Regions from separate parts of the Testudinibacter sp. P27/CKL/0425 genome, predicted to be linked through region 1. Evidence: riboswitches for the same ligand, from Rfam matches in the RefSeq annotation. Region 1 holds a riboswitch; each other region holds the start of a gene.
The links. A riboswitch is a leader RNA that binds a small molecule or an ion and turns the genes downstream of it on or off. The one in region 1 is predicted to bind thiamine pyrophosphate.
Positions count from the first base shown of each region.

Region 2: linked by a shared signal. The riboswitch ahead of thiB (thiamine ABC transporter substrate binding subunit) and the one ahead of ACUHGC_RS00110 (ABC transporter ATP-binding protein) in region 1 are both predicted to bind thiamine pyrophosphate.
Region 3: linked by a shared signal. The riboswitch ahead of thiC (phosphomethylpyrimidine synthase ThiC) and the one ahead of ACUHGC_RS00110 (ABC transporter ATP-binding protein) in region 1 are both predicted to bind thiamine pyrophosphate.

Region 1 covers NZ_CM128801.1:23,417-26,692, forward strand. The annotation lists gene ACUHGC_RS00095 (hypothetical protein) at 1-227, opposite strand, end outside; gene glyQ (glycine--tRNA ligase subunit alpha) at 227-1,135, opposite strand; gene ACUHGC_RS00105 (YbhB/YbcL family Raf kinase inhibitor-like protein) at 1,271-1,768, opposite strand; TPP riboswitch at 1,913-2,017, shown strand; gene ACUHGC_RS00110 (ABC transporter ATP-binding protein) at 2,098-2,835, shown strand; gene ACUHGC_RS00115 (ABC transporter permease) at 2,832-3,276, shown strand, end outside.
Region 2 covers NZ_CM128801.1:1,202,483-1,205,758, forward strand. The annotation lists gene thiP (thiamine/thiamine pyrophosphate ABC transporter permease ThiP) at 1-744, opposite strand, end outside; gene thiB (thiamine ABC transporter substrate binding subunit) at 752-1,759, opposite strand; TPP riboswitch at 1,807-1,924, opposite strand; gene ACUHGC_RS06010 (polyphosphate kinase 2 family protein) at 1,970-2,785, opposite strand; gene ACUHGC_RS06015 (RrF2 family transcriptional regulator) at 2,796-3,251, opposite strand.
Region 3 covers NZ_CM128801.1:2,539,537-2,542,812, forward strand. The annotation lists gene hda (DnaA inactivator Hda) at 1-231, shown strand, start outside; gene arsC (arsenate reductase (glutaredoxin)) at 226-576, opposite strand; gene ACUHGC_RS12470 (AI-2E family transporter) at 701-1,771, shown strand; TPP riboswitch at 1,910-2,013, shown strand; gene thiC (phosphomethylpyrimidine synthase ThiC) at 2,142-3,276, shown strand, end outside.

The DNA.
Region 1 (3,276 bases):
ATCACTTGTTGATCGTCCAACAACAGTGCCGGGATCCCAATATAGCCGTGTTGCTTGGCTTCGTTAAACGCCGCGTGGTTGTCGCGCAATTTCAGAAAGCGTTTGAAATTGGCAAGATTCGCCAACACCTCAACCGCTTCATACTCCACATTCAATTGCTGCAACGCCGCCACAAACGGGGCGGTGTCGGGGCAGGTTTCGGCAAAAAACAGAATAGGCTTCGTCATCATTTTTTACACCCTGGAAAGCCCAGCGCTTCACGGCTGGCATAATAGGCTTCGGCAACGCCTTTGGTTAGCGCACGAATGCGCAAAATATAGCGTTGGCGTTCGGTAACGGAAATCGCTTTGCGAGCATCAAGCATGTTGAAGCTGTGCGCCGCTTTTAAAATACGTTCATATGCGGGCAATGGCAGTGGTTTTTCTAGCGCCAGCAGTTCTTGCGCTTCTTTTTCGTATTGCTCAAAGCAGTAGAATAAAAAGTCGGTGTTGGCGTATTCAAAGTTGTAGGTTGATTGCTCCACTTCGTTTTGGTGGAACACATCGCCGTAGGTGGTTTTGCCTAACGGACCGTCGGAGTAAACCAGATCATACACGCTGTCCACGCCTTGAATATACATTGCCAAACGCTCTAGCCCGTAGGTGATTTCACCTGTCACGGGTTTGCACTCTAAGCCGCCCACTTGTTGGAAATAGGTGAATTGAGTCACTTCCATGCCGTTCAGCCACACTTCCCAGCCTAAGCCCCATGCGCCTAGGGTTGGGTTTTCCCAGTTATCTTCCACAAAGCGAATATCGTTTTGGGTCGGGTCAAAGCCGAGCATTTTCAGGCTGTCTAAATACAGTTCTTGAATGTTGTCAGGGGAGGGTTTAATCACCACTTGGAATTGATAATAGTGCTGCAAGCGGTTCGGGTTTTCACCGTAGCGCCCGTCAGTTGGGCGGCGTGAAGGCTGCACATAGGCAAACGCCATTGGCTCTGGCCCTAATGCGCGCAAACAGGTCATCGGGTGTGATGTGCCTGCGCCCACTTCCATATCAAACGGTTGAACCACGGTGCAACCTTGTTTTGCCCAGTAATCTTGTAAGGCAAGAATCATGCCCTGAAAAGTTTTAACGTTAAATGTTGAACTCATATCTGCTTCTTTTTAGTGAATAGAAAATGGCGGCTATTATACTTGAATTTAGGCGAAAGGTCATGAATTTGCGCACGGAAAATGCGGAAATGTCAACGTACGGCTGCCGCCAAACCGCACTTTAATCCATTGCGATTATAGCCGATAGATCCCAACCAAATAGGCTTGATCGAGAATATGCCCCTGCATCGCAAAATGCAGATCGTTAAAGCCGAAGCCTTGCGGCAGATCCAGCTCGCAATCAAGGGCATACACATACAATTCATAGCGATGATCAGCATTCGGCGGTGCCATGCCGCCATAACATGAGGCTTCTTCCACCGACAACCCACCGAGTTTGCCCGACCAGCTGTTGCGCCCTTGTACATAATCGTTAGCGGAAAGGCTGTCATTTTCCGCCAGCGATGTGCGTGTTAAATTCGCCACCAACCAGTGAATCCACACATAGCCTGCTGCGCCCACCGCGTCTTTATCTTCTAACACCAACGCGAACGATTTTGTGCCTGCCGGCGCATCGCTGATTTCCAGTGGAATGGAATAATTCGGCATGCCGTTTGGGCTGAATTGGCTGCCACGCTTGCCATATTGATCGGCAAAATAGCCGTTTTCGATTGCTGCACTACTGACTTTCATTCTTACCTCCTTTTCGGATTAACACTTTCAATCATCTTAGCATTCCTTGGCGTTTTACCGAACAGATTATGCGCAAGATATGATCGACTTCAAATTTATGCGCGAAAATCATTGCCTTGTACGGATAATTTTTATAGATTAAGCGTTCATTAGTCGGGGTGCTACATTATTGATATTCAAGGTGGCTGAGATGATACCCGTGAACCTGAACCAGATAATGCTGACGTAGGAAACTATCAATATGATGCCAATCTTAACCGCACTTCGCCTGTTTTCCGCCCGATACACCGTTATTCGCATTCTGTCCGCTAGTTTTCGGAACTTGCCAGATGGTTGCGGTCGATATTCGTAGTTTGACCCTGTGCTTCAACGGGCAGCCGCTGTTCGCTGATTTTCACTTTTCGCTGTTGCAACACCAGTGGACGGTGTTGCTTGGGCGTTCGGGCGTAGGCAAATCGACATTACTACGAGCGATTGCCGGTTTGGAAAACGATGCGATTCAACAAGGCGAGGTGGTGTTTCCGCGCCCGCTGAAACTGGCGTGGCTCGCACAGCAAGATTCGCTCTATCCGTGGCTGTCGGTTGTGGACAATGTGCAACTGCAACACCACCTCACGAGCACCAAAACCGCTGAAACCACTGCGCAAGCGGAACAACTGCTCGCGGCAGTGCAAATGGGCGCACACCGCCACAAGCCCTGTTATCAGCTGTCTGGAGGGCAGCGGCAACGGGTGGCGCTGGCGCGCACTTTAATGCAAAACGCTGATTTAATTTTAATGGACGAACCGTTTTCGGCGCTCGATGCGGTTACCCGTTTGCAATTACAAGATTTAGCCTGCGAATTACTGCACGACAAAACCGTGCTGTTGATCACCCACGATCCGCAAGAAGCCATTCGGCTGGCGGATCGGATTGCGATTTTGCACGATCCGACTCAACCGATTGAAGATCTGATCGAAGCCAAAGCCCAGCTTGCGAATAACCCGAAACCACGTCAAGCCAATGCTCAAACGCTTGCGTTGCAGCAAGATTTATTCGCCCGATTAATGCAAGGCGGCACACCATGAAACGCCTCAACGCGTTCAGAAAACTGCTGTTGTTGACCGCACTTTTATTGTTGCTGTGGCAAAGTGCGGTCAGCTTGTTTGAATTGCCGCACTATTTACTGCCCTCGCCTGTTGCGGTGTTGCAGCAACTGCTACAACACCCTGCAATGCTGTTGCAACACGCACAGATTACCGCACTTGAGATCCTTATCGGCTTGCTGCTCGGCTTTTTGCTCGGGCTAGGCTCGGCATTGTTGCTGTCGCTGTCTGCGCCCGTCTCTGCCCTGTTAATGCCGTTATTGGTGATCTCACAAGCGATCCCCGTGTTTGCGATTGCGCCGCTGTTGGTGCTGTGGTTTGGTTACGGCATGGCATCAAAAATTGTGATGACGGTGCTGATTATCTACTTCCCTGTGACTGCCGCCTGCTATGACGGGCTGCGCAACACGCCGCAAGCGTGGC
Region 2 (3,276 bases), 1.2 Mb from region 1:
CTGTACCAGCGCCAAGCTGGCGGCTTTGCCGAGGTCAAAATCAAAGGTGATTGCTTGGAAAATCGCCACTTCCAGTGTGGTATATTTCGGTCCGCCGCCGAGGGTCAGAACAATCGCAAAACTGGTGAAACACAGCATAAAAATCAGCGCAAATACCGGCAACAATTGCGGGCGCAGGTATGGCAATTCAATTAAGCGCAAGAAATCAGCGTTGCGGATATTCAGTTGCGCCGCCAGTTGCCGTTGTTGTACCGGAATGCTGTGCAGCGTTTGCAGAAAAATTTTGCTGGCAAGCGGCAGGTTGAAAAACAGGTGCGCAATCAGAATGCCGCTTAAGCCGTAAAACGACGGTTGCCAGTTGATTCCCAGCCACTGCAAACCTTGCAGCAGCCAGCCGGACAGCCCGTAAACCCCGATTAAGCCGAACACCGCCACCAGCACTGGCAGCACGAAAGTAAGTGAAAACACTTTCAATAAAATCGCTTTGCCGATAAACGTGCGGTAATACAGGGCGTGCGCGGTCAGCAGCCCCGCCGTCACCGACAACAGCGCCGAGAGCAGCGCCTGCCGGAAGCTGAATTTCAGGATATGCCAAAAATAGGGATCGTCAAACAGCAGCGTCCAACTGTCGGACTGGCTGTGTTGCAACAATTGCCACAGGCTGTTGGCATAAAACAGCAATAAAAAACTCACCACTGCCAAGCCGGGCAGGCAGTGGGAGAGGGGCAGACGCAATTTTCGCATTGTCAGATTATTGGCTTAACGCTTGCTGCCAAACCTGAATTTGCGCTTTGCCAACCGCTTTTTCAGGGAATGGCACCGCTAAGGTTTTAACGGGTGTGAATTGATCAAAGTGCGGTTCGATCTCGGTTTTGATCACAGGCAACATGATATTGTGTAATGCGATAATTTTTTGCGCTTCGGGGTTTACCAAAAAAGCTAAAAATTGATCTGCCAGCGCAGGCTGTTGGCTACTCGCCAGTTTCGCCGCCAGCTCGATTTGTACGATATGCCCTTCGGCAAATTCAGCCGCTCGATAGCGATCGTCTTGCTCATCGATTTGATGATACAGCGGTGAAGTGTTGTAACTCAGCACTAAATCCGATTCGCCTTTCAAAAAAGCACCGTAAGTTTCCGACCAGCCCTTGCCAACAGTCACCGTGTGTTTTGCCAGTGTTTGCCAAGCGGTTGCCACTTGATCTTGCGGATAGACCGCATTCACCCACGCCAATAAGCCGCGCCCGACGGTGCTGGTGCGCGGATCTTGATAAATCACCCGCAGATCTTGGCGCTCCACCAATTCGGTTAAACTTTTGGGCGGATTGGTGAGGGTGTGTTGGTTATAAATAAACGCATATTGCCCGTAGTCATATGGCAGGAAAGTGCGGTCAGTCCATTCGATCGGCAGCGCAAGCGGGCTTAAATCCACGCTGTTTTCGGCAAATAGTTTTGATTCGTGCGCTTCAGGCAGTAAATTATTGTCTAAACCGATCACCACATCGGCTTTGCTGTTTTTCGCCTCCAAACGCAGGCGGTTAAACAGGGTTACGCCGTCTTCAAACGGTACGAATTTCAGATCGCACTGGCACTGCTGTTCAAACGCCTGTTCCAGCTTCGGACCCGGTCCCCATTCGGAAGTGAAAGAGTCGTAGCTGTAAACCGTCAAGTGCGGTCTGTCTTGGCTTAATGCGGTGTGGCTGAATGCCAGAAATAGGGCGGAAGCGGTTAGTTTGGTCAGTAAAGAAGACATATTGAACATCCTTTTATCATAAAACGATAAGAAAGAATTCAAGTGCGGTATTTGGCAAGAAACACGATCTCAAATCCCTTCGCTGCTACTAATCAGATCAGGTTCAATGGGTATTTCTCAGCGTTATCATCGCCATAAAAAAATGGACAAGATAATGCACCCCAATGAGAGTGCGGCTATCTTATCCAAAAGAAAAACGAAAGAAAAGCCCTAATCGTGCTATTCGATCTTATCCGGCCAGCCGCTGGTGTCGACTTGTGGATATTGCATATTCAGCTTGCGCAAGGTGTCGAGCAGAATTTTCGTGATAATGACATTGCGTCCGGATTTGGAATCGGCAGGGATTACATACCACGGCGCATATTCGGTCGAGGTTTCGTTGATCACGCGTTGGTATTGTTGTTGGAAATCGTCCCACAATTTACGGTCGTCCAGATCACCGAGATTGAATTTCCAATTTTTCTCCGGATTATCCAACCGCTCTTGCAACCGCTCTTGTTGTTCGTCTTTAGAGATATGCAAAAAGAATTTGAGGATCACCGTGCCGGTTTCGCTTAACAGCCGTTCAAAATCGTTAATATGGCGCAGGCGGCGTTTTTCCTCATCATCGCTGATCCAGCCTTTGACTTTAGTCACCAATACATCTTCATAATGGCTACGGTTGAAAATAACGATTTCGCCGCGGCGCGGCACCACATTGTGCACCCGCCACAGATAATCGCGATCCAATTCGTTAGTGGTCGGTGCTTCAAAATAGGCGGTGCGCACCGCCAGCGGATCGACACTTTGAAATACCGCGCGGATAGTACCGTCTTTTCCGGAGGTGTCCATGCCTTGCAGCACGATCAACACTTTGCGCTGATGTTCGGCATACAGCAAATCTTGCAGATGATCCAACTCCGGCGACAAGCTGCTCAGAATTGCATTGCGTTCCTCTTTGGTTTCGGCAACATCTTTTTTGCCGTTGGTCGAGAAATTTTTGATATTGAATTTATTTTTACCGTCAAAGCGGTAATTTTTCAGGTCGAATGCCATAATTTTATCCTTAATTAACCGCTTGATATTGAATTTCAGGCACGGCGAAATGGCGTGCAAACAGCTCCGGTTGCTTTAATACATCTTGTAAAGAGTATTGGGAAAGGTATTTATAGAATGCGTCCAACGCCAATTCAAAAATGGACGGCAACTGGCAAACCGGCGCAATACAACAGACCACGCCATGATCGCGGCAGCGAACCAGTGAATCGTCACCTTCCGCCAGACGGATGACTTTTGCCAAGTTGATTTCGTGCGGTGGATGGGCGAGTTGAATCCCGCCGCCTTTGCCGCGGCGCGATAAAATCGTTTGCTGTTTGGCTAAATGGTGGATCACTTTCATTAAATGATTTTCGGAAATTTGATAGGCGGTTGCAATTTCCTGAATCGTACACAGGCGATCGTTATTTAATGCCAGATAAATCAAAACCCGCAGGTTGTAATCGGTAAATTTGCTTAGTTTCATGTCACTCTTTCACTATTTTAATTTT
Region 3 (3,276 bases), 100 kb from region 1:
GAAATCCATAAACTCCTGCCGCTGGATGAAACCCAAAAACTCAAAGTGCTGCAACAACGCGCTTACCTGCGCGGGCTGGAGCTGCCGGACGAAGTCGGGCTGTTTTTACTCAAACGGCTAGAGCGCGACACCCGCAGCCTGTTCAACACCCTGCAACAGCTGGATGAAGCCTCACTGCAGGCGAAACGCAAATTGACCATCCCGTTTGTCAAACACTGCCTGAATTTATAAAATTTCCAACACGGCTTCCGGCGGACGCCCAAACCGCGCCTGATCGCCGTTGATCACAATCGGGCGTTCCAACAGCGCCGGATTTTGTGCGATCGCTGCTAATCGCTGCTCCTGAGTAAATTCCGGATCATCCAGACCCAAAGTGCGGTATAACTCGTCATTCACCCGCATCATTTTCCGAACGTCATCGATCCCCAGTTGGCGGCGAATCTGTTGCAATTCGCTCACCGAATACTGTTTTTGCGAATAAAGTTCGATTTCAGGCTGAATTCCGCGCTCTTGCAACAATTTTAGGGTTTCACGGCTCTTGGAACATTTTGGATTATGTAAAATTTTTACGCTCATGCTGCTCTCCTTAATTAATTTTTGTCGGTGTGAAAATAGTTTTAATCTTCCTTTGAGTCAATAACTTGTTATAATCAAAAAGTCTGATTTACTTGACTCTACACTTAACAACAGGAAAACGCCTATGTGGGAAATGTTTCAAAAATGGTATAAACGCCGCTTTACTGATCCACAAGCCTTGGGGCTGTTTGCCATCTTATTTTTCCTTTTCGTTGCCATCTATTTTTTTAGCGATATTATCGCACCATTGCTGATCGCGCTAGTGTTGGCGTATTTATTGGAAACGCCGATCACATTTCTGTCGCAGAAACTTAAACTACCACGAATCGCCTCGGTTAGCATCACGCTGTTGCTGTTCGTCACGCTGATTGTGTTTATTATGATTGTTGTCGTACCGCGGCTGTGGACGCAAACTATCTCGCTGGTGCAAGATTTGCCGAACATGATCAACCAGCTGCACGAATGGCTGTTGACCCTGCCGGAACACTACCCTGACCTGATCGACTATCCGATGTTAGACGCACTGTTTAGCAATGCACGCGTTAAACTGTTGGCATTCGGCGAATCCGCGCTGCGTTATTCGCTTTCCTCACTGCTCAGTCTGGTAACTATCGGGATTTATGCGTTCTTAGTGCCGCTAATGGTGTTTTTCTTGGTTAAAGATAAAAATGAATTAATTCTAGGCGTGATGCGCTTTCTGCCGCGCAACCGCACTTTAGCCTCGCAAGTTTGGCTGGAAATGAAAACCCAGATTTCCAATTATATTCGCGGAAAATTTATGGAAATTGTGATTGTCGGCGCCGTCACTTATATTCTGTTCCTCTTTTTCGGGCTTCGCTACCCATTGCTGTTGGCGCTTGGCGTCGGTTTATCGGTGTTAGTGCCTTACGTTGGCGCGGTGTTGATCACAATTCCGATTGCCTTAGTGGCGCTGGTACAATTCGGCGTAACCCCGGCTTTCTGGTATTTAATGCTAGGCTATTTAATTATTCAAATTCTGGACGGCAATTTATTAGTGCCGGTATTGTTCTCGGAAGCCGTGAATCTGCATCCGTTAATTATTATTTTAGCAGTACTGATTTTCGGCGGCTTATGGGGGTTTTGGGGCGTATTTTTCGCCATTCCGCTGGCAACCTTGGTCAAAGCGGTGGTCGGTGCCGCCTGGCCGTCAGATGAAGAATTGGAACAGCACTAATAATATTTTTTAGCCTTTCAAGTGCGGTTTCAAACCGCACTTTGCCCTGGTTCAAGTGCTGATTTCTGTGAAAACCCTACCGAAATCACACTTTTCAATCTTAGCCATTGCCTGCGTTCCGCCAGTTGCCTATACTGCCGGTTCTTGTCGGAGTGCCAATTGCGATTGGCTGAGACCGTAAATCGGGATCCGTAGAACCTGCTCGGGTTAAGACCTGCGAAGGGAACAAGTCAATCATCCATTTTGCCTCATGATGATTTTCTAACCTCAATAAACCGCACTTGAGTTGTCATCAACAGCACTATTGCTGTTTGTGTTCTTCCGCTCCAGACAAGCTTGTTATCGCTTATTTTGCATAAAGGAACTTGCCATGTCTGACACCATTATTTATGTCGAAAAAAATAGCCGTCGCCAAAAACGCGAAGCGGCGCAACAATTTATCCGCAGTTTGAAAGGGACGCCTTATCCCAATTCCAAACGAATTTATCTGCAAGGTTCACGCCCTGATCTGCGCGTGCCGATGCGCGAAATTCAACTAAACCCAACACTCGTCGGCGGCGATAAGCTCAATCCACAATTCGAGCCGAACGAAGCGATTCCAGTGTATGATACCTCCGGTGTATACGGCGACGAATCACAAACCATTAATGTCAATCGAAGCATTACCGCACTTCGGCAGGCGTGGATCGCCGAACGACAAGACACCGAAACCCTAAGTACGGTCAGCTCAAGTTACACCCGATCACGACAGCAAGACAACACACTTGATGAGCTTCGCTTTCGGCTACAGCGCCCGGCACGACGCGCACAAGCCGGCAAAATCGTGACCCAACTGCATTACGCCCGCCAAGGTATCATCACGCCTGAAATGGAATTTATCGCGATTCGTGAAAATATGGGCAGATCGCGGATGGAAAGTGCGGTATTGCTTCAACAACACCCCGGACAAGCCTTCGGCGCTAAGTTACCCGCTGAAATCACCCCTGAATTTGTGCGTCAAGAAGTCGCCGCCGGACGCGCGATTATTCCTTGTAACATCAATCATCCCGAATCCGAACCGATGATTATCGGGCGTAATTTTTTAGTGAAAGTGAACGCCAACATCGGAAATTCGGCGGTCACTTCATCAATTGAGGAGGAAGTGGAAAAATTGGTGTGGGCAACCCGCTGGGGCGCGGATACGGTGATGGATCTCTCCACTGGGCGCAACATTCACGAAACCCGTGAATGGATTCTACGCAACAGCCCGGTGCCGATTGGCACAGTGCCACTGTATCAAGCGCTCGAAAAAGTCAAAGGCATTGCCGAAAATCTCACTTGGGAAGTATTTAAAGACACCTTAATCGAACAAGCGGAACAGGGCGTGGACTACTTCACCATTCACGCCGGCACACTGCTGCGCTATGTGCCGATGACCGCCAAACGCCTCACCGGAATTGTTTCTCGTGGCGGTTCGATTATGGCGAAATGGTGTCTTTCCCACCATCAAGAAAATTTTTTATATA